Roseobacter denitrificans OCh 114: one gene and its partner. The protein of the gene in region 1 interacts with the protein of each later gene in a pairwise test. Links are inferred from orthologs where the notes say so. Each region holds a gene or a part of one and is shown in the gene's direction. Other genes may lie near its edges.

Evidence for each region.
Region 2: the proteins of gyrB (region 1) and gyrA interact in binary tests that used the Escherichia coli proteins (3 or more experiments, as listed by UniProt). The link is inferred for Roseobacter denitrificans OCh 114 from one-to-one orthologs.

The regions. Positions count from the first base shown.
Region 1 is NC_008209.1:208,848-219,689, forward strand. Bases 284-3,295 are described here. They hold gyrB (DNA topoisomerase (ATP-hydrolyzing) subunit B), read left to right. Parts: upstream 284-588; coding sequence 589-3,003; downstream 3,004-3,295. Other genes in these bases: RD1_RS00975 (LysE family translocator), read left to right, coding at 284-510; RD1_RS00985 (thioredoxin family protein), read right to left, coding at 3,099-3,295. In the rest of the region: more of RD1_RS00975, read left to right, coding at 1-283; more of RD1_RS00985, read right to left, coding at 3,296-3,509; RD1_RS00990 (cytochrome c biogenesis CcdA family protein), read right to left, coding at 3,531-4,244; RD1_RS00995 (putative DNA modification/repair radical SAM protein), read left to right, coding at 4,417-5,652; RD1_RS01000 (UdgX family uracil-DNA binding protein), read left to right, coding at 5,654-7,093; iolG (inositol 2-dehydrogenase), read right to left, coding at 7,133-8,128; RD1_RS01010 (class II fructose-bisphosphate aldolase), read right to left, coding at 8,132-8,980; RD1_RS01015 (5-deoxy-glucuronate isomerase), read right to left, coding at 8,977-9,819; iolC (5-dehydro-2-deoxygluconokinase), read right to left, coding at 9,824-10,822; iolD (3D-(3,5/4)-trihydroxycyclohexane-1,2-dione acylhydrolase (decyclizing)), read right to left, coding at 10,822-10,842. UniProt on the Escherichia coli protein: DNA gyrase negatively supercoils closed circular double-stranded DNA in an ATP-dependent manner to maintain chromosomes in an underwound state.
Region 2 is NC_008209.1:2,592,799-2,603,932, forward strand. The notes cover bases 2,994-6,297. They hold gyrA (DNA gyrase subunit A), read left to right. Parts: upstream 2,994-3,340; coding sequence 3,341-6,097; downstream 6,098-6,297. Other genes in these bases: RD1_RS12515 (usg protein), read right to left, coding at 2,994-3,148. In the rest of the region: pgl (6-phosphogluconolactonase), read right to left, coding at 1-279; zwf (glucose-6-phosphate dehydrogenase), read right to left, coding at 283-1,746; RD1_RS12510 (radical SAM protein), read left to right, coding at 1,918-2,865; more of RD1_RS12515, read right to left, coding at 2,879-2,993; RD1_RS12525 (carboxypeptidase M32), read right to left, coding at 6,326-7,804; ctaA (heme A synthase), read right to left, coding at 7,807-8,955; RD1_RS12535 (RNA methyltransferase), read right to left, coding at 9,018-9,773; RD1_RS12540 (thiamine phosphate synthase), read left to right, coding at 9,919-10,539; RD1_RS12545 (HupE/UreJ family protein), read right to left, coding at 10,542-11,134. UniProt on the Escherichia coli protein: A type II topoisomerase that negatively supercoils closed circular double-stranded (ds) DNA in an ATP-dependent manner to maintain chromosomes in an underwound state.

The DNA.
Region 1 (10,842 bases):
TTTGCGGCTGCCTGGCCACTGGCGTTCGGTGTGGCCGTGGGTGACATCCTTTGGCCCTTGGTTGCGGTGCTGGGGATATCGTGGATCGTCTCTGTGTTTGATGTCTTCATGCTCGTGCTGCGCTGGGTGGCTTGCGGCGTGTTCATCGTGATGGGCATCGCGCTGATCCGGCATGCGCGGCACTCCATCAGTGCTGACAGCCGGTTGACCAGACCCGGCGTTTCGGCAGGCTTTGCCGCGGGGGTCATTGCGATCCTCGGCAATCCCAAGGCGGTCTTGTTCTATATGGGCGTGCTGCCCGGGTTTTTTGATCTGCGCGATGTAACGGGTGTTGATGTCACCGTGATCATCGCGGCTTCCGTGTGTATTCCGCTGATCGGCAATCTGATGATAGCGGCCTGCGTCGGGCGCATCCGCAGCGTTATCACGCGGCCCCAGACGCTGGCACGGATCAATGTCATCTCTGGCTGCTCGCTTATTCTGGTTGGTGTGTTGATCCCTGTATTATAACACAAAATATTGTGTCGGCGGCGTGACAACCGGAGAGAAAAACCGTATAACTCGGTCAAAATACGAAGGTATGACGACATGTCCGAAAACGATCAGACTCCCGAAGAATATGGCGCGAATTCCATCAAAGTTCTCAAGGGGTTAGAGGCTGTCCGAAAACGCCCCGGTATGTATATTGGCGATACGGATGATGGCTCCGGTCTGCACCATATGGTGTATGAGGTTGTCGACAACGGCATCGACGAGGCACTGGCGGGCCATGCGGATGCGGTGACGGTCAAAATCCACGCCGACAGTTCGGTGTCAGTGTCCGACAACGGGCGCGGCATTCCTGTGGGCATCCACGAAGAAGAGGGCGTGTCCGCCGCCGAAGTCATCATGACACAGCTGCATGCGGGTGGTAAGTTTGACAGCAATTCCTACAAGGTGTCGGGCGGTTTGCACGGCGTCGGCGTTTCGGTTGTGAACGCGCTGTCGGACTGGCTGGAACTGCGCATCTGGCGCGAGGGTAAAGAGCACGTCGCCCGCTTTGAAGGCGGGTTTACGACCAGGCACCTCGAAGTGGTCGGCGATACCGACCGCACGGGCACCGAGGTCCGCTTCATGGCCTCGACCGAGACGTTTTCCAACCTCGACTATTCGTTCGAGACGCTGGAAAAGCGCCTGCGCGAACTGGCCTTTCTGAATTCCGGTGTGCGCATCATTCTGATCGACGAGCGCCCTGCCGAAGAACTGCGGTCCGATTTGTTCTACGAGGGGGGCGTCAAGGAATTCGTCAAATACCTCGATCGTTCGAAATCCTCGGTTATGCCCGAGCCGATTTTCATCACCGGGGAAAAAGACGACATCGGCGTCGAAGTCGCCATGTGGTGGAACGACAGCTATCACGAAAACGTCCTGCCGTTTACGAACAACATTCCGCAACGCGACGGCGGCACCCATATGGCGGGCTTTCGCGGGGCGCTGACGCGCACGATCAACAATTATGCGCAGTCCTCCGGTATCGCACGCAAGGAAAAGGTCAGCTTTACCGGCGATGATGCACGCGAGGGGTTGACCTGCGTGCTGTCGGTCAAGGTGCCTGATCCGAAGTTCTCGTCGCAGACCAAGGACAAGCTGGTATCCTCCGAAGTGCGCCCCGCTGTCGAAGGGTTGGTCAACGAAAAGCTGGCCGAATGGTTCGAAGAAAATCCGGCCGAGGCCAAGATCGTCGTGGGCAAGATCATCGAAGCGGCGCACGCGCGTGAAGCGGCCCGCAAGGCACGCGACCTCACGCGTCGCAAGACGGCGATGGATGTGAATTTTCTGGCCGGAAAGCTCAAGGATTGTTCCGAAAAGGACCCTTCCAAAACCGAAGTCTTCCTTGTCGAGGGGGATTCAGCGGGCGGTTCTGCGCAGACTGGCCGCGACCGCCAGACACAGGCGATCCTGCCGCTGAAGGGTAAGATCCTGAACGTGGAACGTGCGCGCTTTGACCGGATGCTGGGCAGTCAGGAGATTGGCAACCTCGTTATGGCGCTCGGGACAGGGATCGGTCGCGACGAATTCAACATCGACAAATTGCGCTACCACAAGATCGTCATCATGACGGATGCGGACGTGGATGGCGCGCATATCCGGACGTTGTTGCTGACCTTCTTTTACCGGCAGATGCCGCAATTGATCGAACAGGGGCACCTCTATATTGCGCAGCCGCCGCTTTACAAAGTCAGCCGTGGCAAGTCCGAGGTCTACCTCAAGGATGAGGCCGCGATGGAGGAATACCTGATCCAACAGGGGATTGATGGCGCGATGCTACGTCAGGGCAACAACGAAGAAATCTCCGGTGCAGACCTCGCCCGCGTGGTTGAACTGGCCCGCCAGATGCGCCGTGTGCTTGACGCTTTCCCGACACATTACCCGCGCCACATTTTGGAACAGGCCGCGATTGCGGGTGCCTTTACACCCGGTGCCGTGGATGCAGACCTGCAGGGCGTGGCGGACAAGGTCGCGGCACGGCTGAACCTCATTGCGCTTGAATACGAACGGGGCTGGCAAGGGCGCATCACGCAGGATCACGGCATCCGTCTGGCGCGTATCCTGCGCGGAGTTGAAGAAGTGCGCACACTGGACGGGCGCATCCTGCGCGGCGGTGAAGCCAGCCGCAGTGGTTCCTTCACAGAGCACCTGCAGGAGGTCTACAACCTGCCCGCGACATTGGTGCGCAAGGATCGGACACAATTGATCCATGGTCCGATGGACCTGTTGAATGCCATTCTGCAAGAAGGCGAAAAAGGGCTATCCCTGCAACGCTACAAGGGTTTGGGTGAAATGAACCCGGACCAGCTGTGGGAAACCACGTTGGACCCGGATGCGCGCACACTGTTGCAGGTCAAGGTCGACGATATGGCCGAGGCGGACGATCTCTTTACCAAACTCATGGGCGATGTTGTGGAGCCGCGCCGCGAGTTCATTCAGCAAAACGCACTAAGCGTTGAGAACCTCGATTTCTGACCAGCTGTAGGCTTGGTTTTCAACAGCTGCGGCCAGAGGAGAAACCATACTTCACTGTTCCCTCTGGCCGACACTGTTTGTGCCGGGTGTTCAGGTCAGGCCGACGCTGCACCCAAAGCGGAATCCATCAACGCCTTGATCTGCGATTTGCCGGTCTGGGCGACGATGCGTCCCAATTCCTGATCGCCTTTCAGCACCACAAGCGTTGAGCGGCGTGGGATGTTCATACGTTTGACCAGATCCGATTTGCCGTGGTCGTCCCAATCAACGTCGATGAAGGTGATCTTGGCCTCGTATTCCGGGTTTTCCGCTTTCAGCGCGTTGATAACCCGCTCTTGCGCCGCGCAGGTGCTGCACCAGCTGGCTTTGAAGTCCAGAAAGACGGTGTCACCAGCTTTCAGGTGCTTTTCCACCAGTCCCGGCTCATAGGCGAGCGGGGCGGCGTTGGCAGCAAAGGGCAGCGCAGCGGCCCCTGCGGTGAGCAAAAGAAAATGACGACGATCCATGTGGGTCTCCTAAGGTTGTTCTTACAGTGAAACGGAAAGGTCGATCAGCCAGGCCGGCAGAACGCCGATCATCCAGGCTTCGATCATGTGATGCAAGTTGAATAAAAGGCCCAGTCCAACGGCGACGAACGCCACGCCGAGAATGGGGCGGCTGCGCAAGGCAAGGGCGCGTAGCTGTGTATTATAGCGTCCGACTGCACCGCGTGTGCCGTAAGCAAGGCCAAGGATCAGGGTCGAGACACCGGCGGCAAAGAACACCATGATGGTGGTCGCGCGCAGCAGCCCTTCGCCCTGTGACGCGAGCGAGATCGCACCCCCCAGCGTTGGACCGATGCAGGGGCTCCACACCGCGCCGAGCAGCAATCCACCGAGGAATTGCCCGCGCAGTCCGCCGCGATCCAGCGTGTCGATGCGTGCATCAGCCTGCGACGACAGGCCCGCCGTTGCCCCAGCCATGACCGCCCCGGCCTGTGGCACCAGCAGCGCAAGACCGAATAGCACCATCAACCCAGCCCCGATCTTTGAGATCGTATCGATGTCGACCCCAAGCGCCTGTCCAAAGGCCGTGACGCCCACGCCCAAGGTCACGAACGACAGGCTCAACCCCCCGGACAGGGCGACTGGCCCAAAACGGCTGGACTGAAAAGCGCTGGCGATCACGATGGGCAAGACCGGCACAACGCAGGGGTTGATCAGGGTCAGCAAACCCGCTCCATATGCAAAGAGTAATTCCATGACGGCCACTTAAGGCGTGCAGCACCGCGCTGTCATCAAACGATCCGGTGACGCGGTTTCACATGGTCGTGGGTTTTGTGACACACACGGGTCGTCAGGCTTCGCATTGTCCGTTTGTCGCAGGGGTGAAAACCATATTGCGGGAATGCAAGGGAGAACATATACAGAACAAATGGCGAGATTATCACTGGAACAAAAGCTGGCGATTCTCAGCGACGCGGCAAAATATGACGCGTCCTGCGCGTCATCTGGCTCGACCAAACGGGATTCGCGCGGCGGCAAGAGCCTCGGGTCGAATGAAGGCAGCGGTATCTGCCATGCCTATGCGCCGGATGGGCGATGCATCAGCCTGTTGAAAATACTGATGACCAATTTCTGCATCTATGACTGCACCTATTGCATCAATCGCGCCTCATCCAATGTCGCGCGCGCGCGGTTTTCTGTGGATGAGGTGGTGAAACTGACGATCGAATTCTACCGCCGCAACTATATTGAGGGGCTGTTTCTGTCTTCGGGGATCATCCGGTCGCCCGACGCGACGATGTCGGACATGGTGCAAATCGCGCGCAAACTGCGCAAGGAAGAGAATTTTCGTGGCTACATCCACCTCAAGACGATCCCCGACGCCGCTCCTGAACTGATCGAGGAGGCCGGCCTGCTGGCGGATCGCTTGTCGATCAATGTTGAAATGCCGACCGATGCAGCCGTCAAACAACATGCGCCTGAGAAAAGCCCCGAGCAGATCCGGCGCGCCATGGCAGATGTGCGCCTACGCAAAGAGGTCGCAAAGGATCGCACGCATACGGGCCGCCGTCCCCCTCGCTTTGCGCCTGCTGGCCAGTCAACGCAGATGATTATCGGCGCGGATGATGCAACCGACAGCACCGTTTTGGGACAATCAACGCGGCTCTATTCGAGCTACAAGTTGAAACGCGTCTACTATTCCGCCTTTTCACCCATCCCGGATGCATCGGCTAAGTTGCCGCTGATCAGCCCGCCGTTGCAGCGTGAACACAGGCTGTATCAGGCGGATTGGTTGTTGCGGTTTTATGGGTTCGATCTGGAGGAGATTACCGGGCATCGCAAGGATGGCAATCTGGATCTCGATATTGACCCGAAACTGGCATGGGCGCTGGCGCACCGTGGGCTGTTTCCACTTGATGTGAATACGGCCAGTCGTGACATGCTGCTGCGCGTCCCCGGTTTCGGGACGAAAACCGTTGGCCGCATTCTTTCGACCCGCCGACACCGCACGCTGCGCTACGAAGACCTTGCGCGTATGGGGGCGTCGATGAAAAAGGCGCAGCCTTTCATCACGGCTCTCGGGTGGACGCCGCGCAACCTCACCGACAGTGACACGCTGCGCGCCCGCTTTGCGCCGCCGCCGCAACAGATGAGCCTTTTCTGACGTGCCCCACGTCAGCTTGCCGCGCATAGGCACCGCAGAGGCATGGCGTGATGCCGCACGCGGATTTCTTAGCGCTGCTGTCCCGCCCGCGCAGATCACGTGGGGCGACAGCACAACCGAACCGGGTCTTTTCGAAACGCCTGCGCCACTCGTCGCGCCGGGCAGGGTGACTGTGCCGCGGTCTTTCGTGTCGATGGCCAACACCGTTGTCTGGCATAGTGATCCATCCCGCTTTGCCCGACTCTACGCGTTTTTGTGGCGGTTGAAAGACGCACCGCACCTGATGACGGACCGGGGTGACGCGCAGCTTGCCAAACTGCGGAGCATGGAAAAAAACGTGCGTCGGTGTCAGCACAAGATGAAAGCCTTTGTTCGGTTTCGCGAAATCGGCGCGCCCGGCGATAACAGGCGGTCCTTTGCCGCATGGTTTGAGCCGACGCACCATACCATCGAACCCACCGCGCAGTTTTTCGTCCGCCGATTTGCGGATATGGACTGGCGTATCCTGACGCCGGATGTTTCGGTCTTTTTCGAGAACGGGGCGCTGCGGTTTTTGGAAGATCACCCGAAACCAGACCTCCCCGAGGATGCCAGCGAAACGCTATGGGTCACTTATTTCCGCAATATCTTTAACCCTGCCCGGCTCAAGGTGCAGGCGATGCAGTCTGAAATGCCCAAGAAGTACTGGAAAAACATGCCTGAGGCGGCGGCAATTCCGGATCTGATCGCCTCTGCCCCCGAACGGGCGCGCCAAATGGCACTGGCCGCGCCCACTCTGCCGCCCACGCGCATCAGCGCCATTCAGGCACAACAAGCGGCCCATGAAAGTGTATGGGACGGCCCGCCGGGATCGCTCCCGAAGGCCATCGCCGGATGCACGCGCTGCCCGTTGCACAAGACGGCAACGCAAGCGGTTCCGGGGGAGGGACCGTTGGATGCAAGGCTGATGATTGTCGGCGAGCAGCCGGGCGATCAGGAGGATCTGATCGGGCGGCCTTTTGTCGGGCCTGCGGGTCAGCTTTTTGACAGCATTGCGGCGGATGCCGGGCTGGACAGGGGGAAGGTGTTCATCACCAATGCCGTGAAGCATTTCAAATTCACACCGCGCGGGCGCAAACGTATCCACCAGCGCCCCAATCAGGGTGAAGTGGCCCATTGCAAGTGGTGGCTGGACGCTGAATTGCGCGAGGTTGCGCCCGATCTGGTTGTGGCCATGGGTGCAACTGCAGCCGCTGCGTTGACCGGTTCGGGCAAGGCGATTTCAGCGCGGCGCGGCAGGATTGAAACGGGCGAGGCAGGGATACCGGTGCTGATCACCTGGCATCCGTCATATCTGTTGCGCCTGCGCGATGACACCCAGCGCATGGCGGCAACGCAGGAACTGGCGTGCGATCTGCGCATGGCACTAGAGTACAAAGGCAAAGCCCTCGCCGCGCGTTAATCCCTTGTCGATCAGCCGCGGAAATTCCAGCAACCTGCGTTATGACATGGCGAGTTTGACAGGCTTGCCCGTTGCAAGCGATTCTGCTGCCGCGTCTGCCATGCGTTGTGCCGCGACCCCGTCCGCGACCGACGGCTGCGGTGCGGCACCCTTGGTCAAAGCATCCACAAAGCTGCGCAACTCCGCAAGGTAGGCGGCCTGATACCGCTCAAGAAAGAAATGCTGGTTGGGCGCGGATGCAAACCCGGCTGTGGCGGCGTGGGTCACCAGATTTTCAACCTGATTTGACACCTGCAACATGCCCTTTGATCCATGTACTTCGAGGCGTTGATCATAGCCATAGGTCGCGCGGCGTGAATTGTTGATCTGACACAGCTTGCCCGACGCTGTCTTGAGCGTGACCATGGCACTGTCGATATCGCCAGCGGTGGCAATCCCGGGGTCAACTAGGCAGGCGCCAGCGGCGTAGATGTCGACCGGGTCCTCGCCCAGAATAAAGCGGGCCATGTCAAAATCATGGATCATCATGTCCCGGAACAGCCCACCGGATTGGCGGATATAGGACAGAGGGGGTGGCGCGGGGTCCCGCGATGTGATGACCAGCAGTTCCGCATCCCCGATCACCCCATCGGCCACCTGCGCCTGAAGATGCGCGAAATGCGGATCAAACCGCCGGTTGAACGCGGTCATGAAGGGCACGCCTGCCTTGGTAACCGCCGCCATACATTCCGCGGCACGGTCCGAGGACAGATCAATCGGCTTTTCGCAGAAGATCGCCTTTCCGGCGGCGGCAAGCGCGTGAATCTGATCATAGTGCAGTGACGTGGGGGTGGCGACGATGACCGCGTCAATATCCGTCGCGGCGATGATATCCTCGGCGGTGCGCGTCTGTGCACCAGAGGTTTCGGCCAGCTTTTGCGCCGCCTCTGGCACGGCATCCGCCACAGCAGTCAGACGGGCATTGCCCATTCGTGCGATGCTACCTGCATGGACCTGACCGATGCGCCCGCAGCCCAATAAACCGATTGAGATCATCTTCTATCCTTTGTTGGTGTCTTGCGCGGGTCCGATGGCACGCAAGGCCGTGCGGGCAGCCGCCTCTATGGGGGCTTCGACATCGCTCAGGATCTGCACGCGGTCAAAGCGGTCAGGATCAACTGCCACAGCCGCGCGCAGGGCCTGACCAAAGACCATGCGCAACTCGGTTCCGATGTTGAATTTGCAGATGCTGGAATTCCGGGCCAGCGCGCTGCGCTGTTCGGGTGGCACGCCAGAGCCGCCGTGAATTACAAGCGGCACATCGGTTACCGCCTCGATGGCGCGGATGCGGGCCTCGTCCAATCCGCCTTCCTGATTTTGCTGCAGATGGACATTGCCCACCGATATGGCCATCGCATCGACGCCGCTGTCCTTGGCGAATTTGACAGCTTCCGCAGGGTCCGTCCCTTGCGAGTTTTCGCCCTCAGCATAGCCCACGAACCCGATCTCCCCTTCGCAAGAGATACCGGCCGCATGGGCCATCTCGGCAATGCGCGCGGTCTGGTCGATGTTTTCAGACAGGCCAAGCCGGGAGCCATCAAACATCAGTGAGGTAAAGCCACTATCCAGTGCTTCGCGACATTCATCAAAGGTGTAGCCGTGATCAAGATGGGCCACGACCGGAACGGACACGCTATCGGCAAGATGGCGGAACATCTTGCCCAAAACCGGCAGGGGCGTGTGTTTGCGGCACGACGGCCCCGCCTGAAGGATCACGGGCAGCCCCTCGGCTTCGGCGGCACGCACGTAGGCGCGCATGTCTTCCCAGCCAAGGGTCACAAGGCCACCGACGGCGTAGCCATCGCGCAAGGCCGGGCGCAGGACATCCGTAAGGGTTGCGAGTGTCATTTGAACTTTGCCACCATATCCATGATGCCGGGGATGGTGTGTAATTGCTCGGCATGGGTGGGCTGGAAATACTGTTTCAGGCTGCGCTGGCTCAGACCGCCAAGAATGGTGAAATAGTACATTTCATACCCCGGCAGCACACAACAAGGGTGATAGCCCTTGTCGATGCAGATCGTCGAGCCGTCGACGATATGATAGGCGTCGCCCGGTTCGTTATCTTCGCGCTGCAGCATCTGGAGGCCAGACCCGTAGTTCGGCTTGAAGCGAAAGTTATAGGTTTCGTCATGCCGTGTCTCATCCGGCAGGCGGTCCGTGTCGTGCTTATGGCTGGGGAATCCGGACCACCCGCCCGCACCGACGGTGAACAGTTCTGACACCAGCAGTCGCCCCACGCGTTCATGCTGGTTGGCACCAAGGATATGTTTGATCTTGCGGTGCGTCTTGGTGTCGTCCGACCCATATTGCACCAGATCAATCTCATCGGCGCGCACGGCAAATGGTTCCAAGACCTCGTCAAACTTGGCGCCCGCGACAAAGACCTCGGCGCTGTCCGACAGGCAGGTAAAACGCGCCTCCTGTCCGCTGGGGACATAGACACCTTCGGGCTCACCATCCCAGACATCGACACCGCGCCCACCGAGGTTCTTGGCCTCGAACCCGCCGGTGGCGACATCCAGCAGGCCCGTGGCGGGGGCAATGCAGGTTTCATAACCGGGCACCGCGTATCCAAAGCTTTCGCCCTTTTTCAGCTTGACGATGTTGAAATAATTCAGCGGGACAAGGCTGTCGCCCGCATCCACGATGGGTTTGTTCTGATTGTCAAAAGGGGCGATATGCATGGGCTTAGCCTTTCGTTGGGCCGGGGTGTTCGGCCAGAAACGCGGCCAGTTGATCGTGCGTGGGCATGGCGGGCGCGCAGCCGGGTTTGGCGACAACGATGGACGCGCAGGCCGATCCGCGCAGCACGGCGTCTTGCAAATCCAACCCTTCGGCGATGCCGGAGAGCAACCCGGCCATGAAACTGTCCCCCGCACCATTGGGTTTCACCGCTGTGACCGGATAAATGCCGGTGTGTATTTCCTGACCGCCGGCAAAGGTCACAGCCCCCTTTTCGCCCATCTTGTAGATCACGATGGCCACGCCGTTTTCCGCCAGCGACTGCGCCTTTTCGAGACCCTTGGCGATGTCGCCTGCCATGAAACCGAATTCTTCGTCATTGCCCACGATCATGTCGCTGGCAGCACCCGCGCGGGACAAGACATCCGCGGCAACCTCGGGGGAGGGCCAGGAATAGGGGCGATAGTCGATGTCAAAGATCACGGGCAACTTGCGGGCGCGCGCGGTTTCAAAGGCGGCAAAGGTGGCCGAACGTGAAGGTTCCGCCGCAAAGACCGTGCCTGCGGTGACGAGGGCCCCGAAGGGCGAGAAATCGACCGCCGCCATATCGTCGGTCGTGACCTGAAAGTCCGCCGCGCCGTTGCGGTAGATCACGTTCTGAAAGTCCTCGATGCAGCTTTCATAAATCGCCAGCGAATTGCGGAACTCCCCCGCGACGGAACGCACATATTCTGTCCCTACCCCGTAGTGTTTCATCCTGTTTATACAAAATCGCCCCACCGCGTCATCGGATACCGATGTGACCAGTGACGCGGCACAGCCCAGTTTACACAAGCCCGCCGCGATATTGGCGGATGAGCCACCGAGGTCGGCGTGGAACACCTCGGCCTCTTCGCTTTTGACGCCGGGGGGATGGGCAAACATATCCATGCCTGCGCGCCCCAGAATGACAAAGTTCTTTTGCGCGATACCCTCGCGCAACTCGGTCTGGCTGATGCCTGTCACTAGACGCCCCTACGTTGTTT
Region 2 (11,134 bases), 2.4 Mb from region 1 along the record:
GGCGGCGGGCCCCTGCATCAGCCGCGATCTGATCAAGGCCGCATTTGAACGCGCGTGGTCCTCCGGCACCCAGCGTTCATCCGTCAGCATGATCGTCACGCGGTCCCAGTCCAGCACGGCGGCGCTGAGCACGTCAAAAATCGGCCCCGGCGTTGTGCCTCCCGGCACGGCGAGGCTGACCCTTTCCTGTATCGACAGCGCTTTTTTCAACCCGCTGGCCAGCGTGTCGGCCACGCCAATGGCCGCAAGATCCCGGTCGATATACTCAATGATTTGCATGGTTCAGATCTTTCGCCATTCTCTCTTGTCCCGCACCAGCAGCTGCGCGGATGCATCCGGCCCGTCGCTCAGGCTGTCATAGGGTTTTGGCACATCGCCCCGATCCGTCCAGCCCTGAATAATCGGATCGGTCCAATCCCACGCCGCCTCAACCTCATCACCGCGCATGAACAACGTCTGGTTGCCCCGGATCACATCCATGATCAAGCGCTCATAGGCATCCACCGTCTCACCGCCATCCGGACCAAGCGCTTCGGCAAATGTCATATCCAGCGGTACGTCGATCAACCGCATCCCTCCCGGTCCGGGCTCCTTGATCGTCACACCGAGCGTGATGCCTTCATTTGGCTGCAGCTTGATTGACAGGACATTGCGATGCCGCCCGGCATCTTCGGCAAAGATGGAGTGCGGGGTTTCCTTGAACACGATGGATATCTCGCTGGAGCGTTCCCGCATGCGCTTGCCGGTGCGCAGATAAAACGGCGTCCCGGCCCACCGCCAGTTGGCAATATGGGTTTTCAGCGCCACGAAACTTTCCGTTCTTGAACGCGGGTTGCCCACGGCGGTGCGGTAGTCGGGATAGGTGTCGGCATCATCCGGGTCGGCGTTGTATTGGCCGCGCACGATGTGATGCGGCTCTACCGGCTCCAGAGCGCGGATGACCTTGAGCTTTTCGTCGCGCACCGCATCAGGGTCAAAGCGTGCCGGAGGTTCCATCGCGATCAGGCACAAAAGCTGCATCAGATGGTTTTGCACCATGTCGCGCATCGCCCCTGCCCGGTCATAGTATTCACCGCGCCCGCCAACGCCCACCGTTTCGGCGACCGTGATCTGAATATGATCAACAAACTGGCTGTTCCACAACGGTTCAAACAGCATATTGCCAAAGCGCACAGCCATAAGGTTCTGCACGGTTTCCTTGCCAAGGTAGTGATCAATCCGATAAATCTGTGTTTCGTCAAAATAGCGCGCGAGCGTGGCATTCAGCGCCTTGGCCGTTTCAAGATCGCGTCCAAAAGGTTTTTCCACGACGATCCGCGCGTTTCTGTCCGCCAGCCCATGTCCTTGCAAACGCTCCGCCAGCGGGCCGAACAAGGAGGGCGCGACGGAAAAATAATAGGCCTCAACCCGGTCCACCGAGGTGATCTTTTGGGTCAGCTCCGCCCAGCCGGCCTCGCCCATGGCGTCAATCCGGACGTAAGAGATAACGCCAAGAAAATCCCTCAGCCGGTCCGCATGACTTTGCGCGCCGGGGCTGAATTCGCGCAGCGCATCCGCGACCATTTGCGTGTAGGAGGCATCGGACATGTCCGATCGTGCCGCCCCGATGATACGGGCCGTTTCAGGCATCTGCCCCGCGCAAAAGCGTCGAAACAAGGCCGGCAGGATCTTGCGGCGGGCAAGGTCACCCGTGCCGCCGAAAACAACCAGATCGAAGGGATCAACCGGTATGACGCGTGAAACCATGATGGGCACCTCATGTTGCAGGCCGGATTCGGCTCCGGCGTGTGTTAGCGCAAACATGGGCCAATGGTAAAGCGTTCACAACACTGTGCGCGTAAATCAGGTGGCTCTTTCTTGCCTTCTATGGTGCTCTCGCGCAAATAGAATTTCAAAGACCGAAGGAGCGATAGGCAGATGAAAGACCGGCTTGAGGCAAATGTTGGGAAGTTCCAGAACCCGCAAATCACTGCCAAAGGTGAGCCGCGCGCGCATGTGAGCCTGACACAGCCCAAGACGCTGTGGTTCAACACCGGCACGTTGTGCAACATCGAATGCGTGAACTGCTATATCGAAAGCAGCCCGACCAATGATGCGCTGGTCTATATCACCGCAGATGAGGTGCGCAGCTATCTGGACCAGCTTGAGACGCGCGCATGGCCCGTGCGCGAGATCGCCTTTACCGGTGGGGAGCCTTTCATGAACCCGCAGATGATCGACCTTGCGCGTGCTGCTCTTGAACGCGGCTATGAGGTCCTCGTTCTGACGAATGCCATGCGTCCGATGATGCGCAAGAAGATGCAGGCGGGGCTGCTTGAATTGAATGCGGCCTACCCCGGCAAGCTGACGTTGCGCATTTCTGTCGATCACTATGATGCATCCCTGCATGATGACGAGCGTGGCGTCGGTGCTTTTGAAAAAACGCTTACCGGCATGAAATGGCTGCGCGACAATGGCTTTACCATGGCCGTTGCCGGGCGTTCCATCATGGGCGATAGCGAGGCGGAAAGCCGCGCGGGCTATGCTGCGTTCTTTGCGCAGCATGGATTTGACATTGATGCGCACAACCCGGCGATGACTGTGCTGTTTCCAGAGATGGATGTGTCTGTCGAGGTGCCGGAAATCACGACCGCCTGTTGGGGCATTCTGAACAAATCCCCCAACGACATGATGTGCGCATCCTCCCGCATGGTGGTTAAGCGGCGCGGTGCCGATGCGCCCGCCGTGCTTGCCTGCACGCTGCTGCCCTATACGCCCGCGTTCGAATTGGGCAAGACGCTGGAGGAGGCCGAGCAGGACGTGGCGCTGAACCATCCGCATTGCGCGAAGTTCTGCGTGCTGGGGGGCGCAAGCTGCTCAGCCTGACGCAGCCGTGATGTCAGTGGATCGTCAATTCGCCCGTGACATTGCGCCATTCGCCCGGCGATACCATTTTGCGATGGGTAAAGCGCACCGAATGCAAGGGGCCTTCTATTTCTGACTGCCAGAACTCAACGAATTTGAAGAGTTTCGGATGATCCGGCGCCAGGTCATAATCCTGCCAGATATAACTGTTCAGCACATGCGTATAATCCGGCATGTGGTAAAAAAACTCAGCCGTGGTCAGGCCATACCCTTTAAGCATCAACTCTGTTTCTGATTGGACCATTTCTTTCCTCTTTTTTGCGTACTGTTCGTTCAGCATGCCACCAAAAAATTACTTTTCAATAAAAACAATATGTTGGCACTTGGCTGCGGTGGCTGCCAAGCCGCAGCAGACAATTGGATTGCACCTTATGTACGGGCTCTGTTATGCTGCAGACACAATATATAGACCCGGCGCAAAAAATGGGCAGACAACGTGAGCGACACACCACAACCTCCTGAAAATGATGATGAAATGCGCCCTGAGCGCCCTGTTTACGACGGGCCTTCGGTCAGCATCGAACAAGAAATGCGCACATCCTATCTGGATTATGCGATGTCGGTCATTGTCAGCCGCGCGATCCCGGACCTGCGGGATGGATTGAAACCGGTGCACCGCCGCATCCTGTTCGCGATGCATGAAACGGGCAATACCCACGATAAACCTTATCGCAAATCCGCGCGTCCCGTGGGCGATGTGATGGGTCAGTATCACCCCCATGGGGACAGCGCGATTTATGACGCACTGGTGCGCATGGCACAGGATTTTTCCATGTCACTGCCGCTGCTGGATGGTCAGGGGAATTTTGGCTCGATGGACGGGGATAACCCTGCGGCCATGCGCTATACCGAGGTGCGCATGGACAAGCCTGCCGCCTATCTGCTGGCGGATATCGACAAGGACACGGTTGATTTTCAGGACAATTACGACGGCAAACAGAAAGAGCCGACCGTGCTGCCCGCGCGCTTTCCCAACATGCTGGTCAACGGTGCGGGGGGCATTGCTGTCGGCATGGCCACCAATATTCCGCCGCACAATCTGGGCGAGGTGATCGACGCCACGCTGGCGCTGATCGAGGAGCCGGATCTGACGTCCGAGCAGCTGATCGACTATGTGCCCGGCCCCGATTTCCCGACGGGTGGCATCATGCTGGGGCGCGGCGGGGCCCGCAAAGCCTATCTCGAAGGGCGCGGCTCGGTCATCATCCGCGCCAAGACACGGGTGGAGGAAATCCGCAAGGATCGCTGGGCCATCATCGTCGATGAGATCCCCTATCAGGTCAATAAGGCCACGATGATCGAAAAGATCGCCGAACAGGTGCGCGAGAAAAAGATCGACGGCATCGCCCATGTGCAGGACGAAAGCGACCGCAATGGCGTGCGGGTCGTGATCGAATTGAAACGGGATGCGACCGCCGAAGTGGTGATGAACCAGCTTTATCGCTTTACGCCGCTGCAAACCTATTTCGGGTGCAACATGCTGGCGCTGAACGGTGGGCGCCCCGAACAGCTGACCCTGCGCAAGTTCCTGACCTATTTCATCGACTTCCGCGAGGACGTTGTGGCGCGCCGCACTGCGTATCTGTTGCGCAAGGCGCGCGAACGCAGCCATGTGCTCTGTGGTCTGGCTGTGGCCGTGACGAATATCGACGAGGTCGTGGCGACCATCCGGGCCTCCGCCGATGCCGCCGAGGCGCGCGAAAAGCTGATGACCCGGCGCTGGCCCGCGCAGGACATCCTGCCCTATATCGCGCTGATTGATGATCCGACCCATACGGCCAATGACGACGGCACCTATAACCTGTCGGAAACACAGGCCCGCGCCATTCTCGATCTGCGCTTGCAGCGCCTGACCCAGATCGGTGTCAAGGAAGTCACCGACGAGCTTGAAGAACTGGCAGGCAAGATCAAGGAATACCTCGAAATTCTGGGGTCACGCGACCGGATCATGGGCATCATCGCGGATGAGCTGCGCGAGGTACGCGAGTTGTTCGCCGTACCACGCCGCACAGAGATCGTCGATTGGTCCGGTGACATGGAAGACGAAGACCTGATCGCGCGCGAGGATATGGTCGTGACCGTCACCCAAGGTGGCTACATCAAACGCACGCCGCTCGCCGATTTCCGCAGCCAGCGGCGCGGCGGCAAGGGTCTGTCAGGTGGCAGCCTCAAGGAAGATGATGTGGTCACCACGCTGTTCGTGGCAAATACCCACACGCAACTGCTGTTCTTTACCACCGACGGCATGGCCTACAAGCTCAAGACATGGCGCTTGCCGCAGGGCGCACGCACCTCGAAGGGCAAGGCGATTGTCAATATTCTGCCGATCCCGCAGGGGGTCTCCATCGCGGCGATCCTGCCCATTGACCGCGACGAAAAGGACTGGTCGCAATTGCAGATCGTCTTTGCCACCTCGGCGGGCACAGTGCGGCGCAACGCGCTATCCGATTTCACAAACGTGAAATCCAACGGCAAGATCGCGATGAAGTTTGAGGATGAACATGCCGAAACCACGCTGATCAACGCGCGCATCGCCTCTCCGGATGATGATGTGATGCTTGTCACCGCGTCGGGGCGCGCGATCCGGTTCCCAAGCGAAGACGTGCGCGTGTTCAATTCCCGTAGCTCTGTGGGCGTGCGCGGTGTAAAACTCTCTGGGCATGACAAAGTTGTATCGATGTCCGTAATCCGCCATTTTGACGCGACTGCGGACGAAAGAGCGGCCTATCTGAAAATGCGACGCGCGATGGTGGGCCTGACAGATGATAGTGAGACCTCTGATGAGGACGAAACCAGTGCCAACGCCACGATCAGCCCGGATCGCTATGCGGAAATGTCTGCGGCGGAAAACCTGATCCTGACACTTACGGCGGGAGGCGCGGGAAAGCTGAGTTCCAGCCATGATTATCCGGTGCGCGGACGTGGGGGCATGGGTGTGACCGCTTGGGACAAACGCATGCAGACGGGTCAAATCGTGGCCTCCTTCCCAGTTGAGATGGACGACCAGATCATGCTTGCCACCTCCAAGGGCCAGTCGATCCGGGTTCCCGTGGAAGGCATCTCTTTCCGCTCCCGCTCGGCCGGGGGTGTCAAGGTCTTCAACACCGGCAAGGGCGAAGAGGTCGTGAGCGTCGCGTGGATCGCAGATCAAGGCGAGGATGACACCGACGGTGAGGACGCCCAGAACGCCTGACCAAAAGCTGAAACATCGAGCATCACGTAACGCGTTGAACCCTCTGATTTCAGGCAGTGTTGCGTGATTGAGGTTTTTCGCATGAGGCTTTGGCCCGCGTTTGGATCAGCAGGACGATCCTGACAGTCGGCCGGGTCACGTATGGGCACGGGTCGTCTACCCGTGCGCCTTCAAGTGTTGCGGCCAGGGTGTGACTAACGCGCCGCCCGATCACCATAAGCAATCATGTCAGAGCGCGTAGATCCGGCTGAACTTGTCTTTCAGATAGGCCAGCAAGGGCGCCTCTGACGGGGCGGTGCCGGTGGCCTGGGCAATCACATCACGCGGTTCATAAAGCCCCCCGTGGCGTTGCACATTCTCCTTGAGCCACCCGGTCGCCGCGCGCGTATCCCCCTGCCCCAGTTGCCTATCCAGATCCGGAACCGCGCGCCGCAGCGCCGCGTGAAGGCACCCGGCATAGACATTACCAAGGCTGTACGTGGGAAAATAGCCGAACAGGCCGACCGACCAATGCACATCCTGCAACACGCCATTTGACGCCTTGTCGACCGCGAACCCGAAATCGGCGAGAAAACGGTCGTTCCATGCAGCTTCCAGATCGCGCACGGTCAGATCACCCGCAATCAGCGCACGCTCCAGATCGAACCGCAGCAAGACATGCAGGTTGTACTGCAACTCGTCGGATTCGGTGCGGATAAACCCGTCGTGCACGCGATTCACCGTTGCATAGAACGCATCCTCATCGGCAGTGCCAAAGTCGCCAAAGGCATCACGCATCTGACCATAAAGCCAACCGGTGAAGGCCCGGCTGCGGCCCAATTGGTTTTCATAGATACGGCTTTGGCTTTCATGCACGCCCATCGACACACCACTGCCCAGAGGGGTGAGCAGATAGGCATCGTCAATGTTTTGCTCGTAGCAGGCATGGCCGACCTCGTGAATGGTCGAGTAGATGCAGTTGAACGGATCATCCGCATTTGTGCGCGTGGTAATCCGCACGTCCAGACCGGAGCCGGAACTGAAAGGATGTACCGCCTTGTCGATCCGCCCGTGGTGCAGGTCATAGCCGAACGCCTCCGCCAGTTTCCGCGTCAGCTTCATCTGGGCATCCGGATCGAACTGCCCTTGCAGCGGCGCAGGTGGCTCCGCCTCAAGTGCCGCGGCACGCAATACGCTGAGTTCGGGGCGCAAGGCGCCAAACATCGCTTCAAGCTCGGCAGCGGTGGTTCCGGGTTCATAATCCGACAAAAGCGCGTCATACACATCGCCCCCCTGCGCGAGGGCGGCACCCTCTTCGCGGCGCAGGGCAATCACCTGTTCCAGCGTTGGCGCAAAGGCCGCGAAATCATCCGCGGCGCGCGCCTCGGCCCACACGCCCTGTGCCGCGGAGGTCACACGCGCCAATTCGCTCGCCAGGCTTGCCGGTACTTTCGAGGCGCGCTCAAAACTGCGGCGGATGTGGCGCAGCTGCGCCCTGGCAACATCATCGGTGGCGCCGGCCTCGGACGCGGCGATCCAATCGCCCATGCGCGCATCGGTCCGCCGTGCATGCAGCACCGCCTCAAGGGCGGCGGATTCCTCGGCCCGTTGGGGTGCAGCACCGCGCGGCATCACGGTTTCCTGATCCCAGTCCAGCCGACCGGCAATGGAGGCCAGCGCTTGGGTGTCGCGCATGAAGGCCATCAGTTCACCATAGGCATCGGCCATAATCAGGTCCCCCTTACGGATGTGGCAATCGGGTATCCACTCAGGAAGCGCGCCCGCAGGATCAGCACCCAGACAATCACCGCAAGGGTCTGGTGGAAAATGGCAATATGCGCGGGCGCGCCATAAAGCACGGTCACGATCCCCAGCACGATCTGCAACGTCATGGCCGCTAGTACGGCATTGAAGGCAAAACGCGTGTGCGGATGGCTCGATCTGCGCCCGCGCAACCAGACCACGACCGTAAAGAGGATCAGCACATAGCCCGTCACACGATGCATGAACTGGACCAATCCCGGGCTTTCAAAGAAGTTGCGCCAGATCGGTTCCAGCACAAGCGCGGTTGAGGGGAACCACTGCCCGCCCATCATGGGCCAGTCGGTATAGCTGCGCCCGGCGTCGATCCCGGCTACCAGCGCCCCGAGAAGAATTTGCAGAAAGGTGAAATGCAACAGCCCCGTGGACATGCCCCATTGCTTGCCCTCCTTGATCCGGCGCGCCTGCATCAGATCGGGCGCACTGCGGCCCAGTTCCATGATATACCACGCAATGAACCCGAGGATCACAAAGGCAAGCCCCAGATGGGTGGCGAGGCGATAGCTGGCCACATCGGTCACCCCTTCGCCCTGCGTCACGCCAGAGGCCACCATCCACCAGCCGATGGCACCCTGCGCGCCCCCGAGCAGACCGAGGAACAACAGCTTGCCATGCCACCCCGCAGGCACTTGTCTGCGCACAAGAAAATAGCCAAAGCCAAGCGCCCAGACCACGCCAATCACGCGCCCAAGCTGGCGGTGGCCCCATTCCCACCAGTAGATGACCTTGAAATCGGCCATCTGCATCCATTGGTTCTGAATGCGAAACTCATCAATGGCCTGATACTTTTCGAATTCGGACTGCCATTCCGCCTCCGACAGGGGCGGCAATGCGCCGGTCAGGGGGCGCCATTCGGTGATGCTGAGCCCGCTGTCGGTCAGGCGGGTCAGCCCCCCGACCGCGATCATGATAAAGACCAGCGCGAAAAGAATTTGCAACCACACACGAATGGCTTTGCGGGCACCGCTGTGCCGCTTGTCGATAAGACCGGGTTGCGCCGCTGGCCGGGTGGCCGCCGCTGCCCCAACTTCTTCAAACAACTTGCGTTTGCTGCTCATTGGATATCCTCAAACTGTCGCGCCGCGACCCTAGGGGGATGCGCTGGAGAGGTCCAGCGCGACTAGTCGCCGCGCGTCTTCCAGCGGACCATCTGCCGCATCATCCCGTGCAGCATCTGAACATCCGCGCGCGTCATGGGCATCCGGCTCCAGAAGTTGCGCAGATTGACCCGCATGGAGTGCGATTTATGCGCCGGGAAAAAGAACCCCATCTCTTCCAGCCGGTCCTCGTAATGGGTGGCGAGGTGTTCAACCTCGATATGATCAGCCCATTGCGTTCCCGACATATCGACCGTGTGCGGCGTCACATCGTGCGTGGCCCGCATCCATTCATAGCCCACCAGCAACACGCATTGCGCAAGGTTCAGCGAGGGGAAGGCCGGGTTGACAGGCACCGATATGATCGCATTGGCGCGCGCAATGTCATCGTTTTCCAGCCCTGCCCGCTCCGGCCCGAAAAGCACCGCAATGCGCTCGCCCGCCGCGATCCGCTGCGCTGCCACGCGCATCGCCTCTTCGGGGCTGAACACAGGTTTGGTCAGGTCGCGCGGGCGCGCTGTCGTCGCAAAGACAAAGGAACAATCGCCCACACTACCGGGCAAATCATCGCTCAACTGCGCATTGTCCAGAACCCGGCCCGCGCCGCTGGCCAGCGCAACCGCCGCCTGATTTGGCCAACCATCGCGCGGGGCCACCACACGCATATGCTCAAGCCCGAAATTCCACATCGCACGGGCGGAGGCACCGATGTTTTCGCCCATCTGCGGACGGACCAGAACAAAGGCCGGGGTGGTTGGGGTGGTGATTGTTTCTGTCATGCCTGCGTCTTACGTCGCGCGGCGCGGCGGCGCAACGGGCCGCAACAGTCGGGCGGCAATTTTGACGCGCCGGGGTCAAATGCGTTTTCATTCCCCATGGTCTGCGGTAGGGCTTTGCGCACGTCAGACCTCAAGGACCCCGAATATGGAATTGCCCGAAAAACCGCAGCTCTACCTGATCACGCCACCGGAATTTGAGTTGAGCAGTTTTCCCGATGTGCTGGCGCGGGTTCTTGACACGCACAAAGTGGCTTGCGTGCGTCTGGAACTGGCGGCGCGCGATGAAGACACGGTGTCGCGCGCAGCCGATGCGCTGCGCGAGGTGACCCATGCGCGCGATATCGCGCTGGTGCTGAGCGATCATTCGGTTCTGGCGGATCGCCTTGGGCTGGATGGGGTCCATCTCAGCGATGCGGCCCGCTCCGTGCGTGAGACGCGCAAACTGCTGGGCGAAGACGCCATCATCGGCAGTTTTTGCGGCACATCGCGACACGACGGGATGTCCGCTGGAGAGGCGGGTGCCGATTACATCTGTTTCGGACCTGTTGCGGCCTCGTCCCTTGGCGATGGCAGCTATGTCGCGCAGGAGGTCTTTGAGTGGTGGTCCGAGTTCATCGAGGTGCCCGTGGTCGCCGAGGGCGGTCTTGATGCGGCCCGGATCGCACAGCTGACGCCCTTCACCGACTTTTTTGCCTTCGGACAAGAAGTCTGGAGCGCCGAGTATCCCGCGCAGCGTTTGGGTGAACTGCTTGAGGCGATGGGCTAGGGTTACAGAAATACCCGCTCGACACACCAATAGGCCCCGATGATGGCAATGATCAGCGAGGCCGGGATCGACACCGCCCGGAACATCACCGCATAGGTGCCGACCGGTCGTTCGATTTCGGACAAATCCGAGCGGCGCGCCAGACGGGTGCATCCAAACAGGATCAGGGCGGCCAGCGCGATCACGGTCAACTGACCCAGTTCCACACCCACATTGAACCCGATCAGCGCGGGGATGAACTGGCTTTCGGGCAGCCCAAATTCGCCCAGCACGGAGGCAAAGCCGAGCCCGTGCAACAGACCAAATCCAAATATGATGAAGGGTCGCCATTTACTCAGCCCGCGCTGAAACAGGTTTTCCACGGCGACATAAACGATAGAGGCGGCAATCAAGGGCTCCACGATGCTGCCCGGCACGTTGACCCAGCCCAGAGCACCCAGCGCCAGCGTCACCGTATGCGCCAGCGTAAAAGCACTGACCTGCCACAGCAACGGACCCCACCGTGTCGAAAGAAAGAACAGGCCCAAGACAAACAGGATATGGTCGAGTCCCTTGGGCAGGATATGATCGAACCCGACAGGGATATACGCCATGA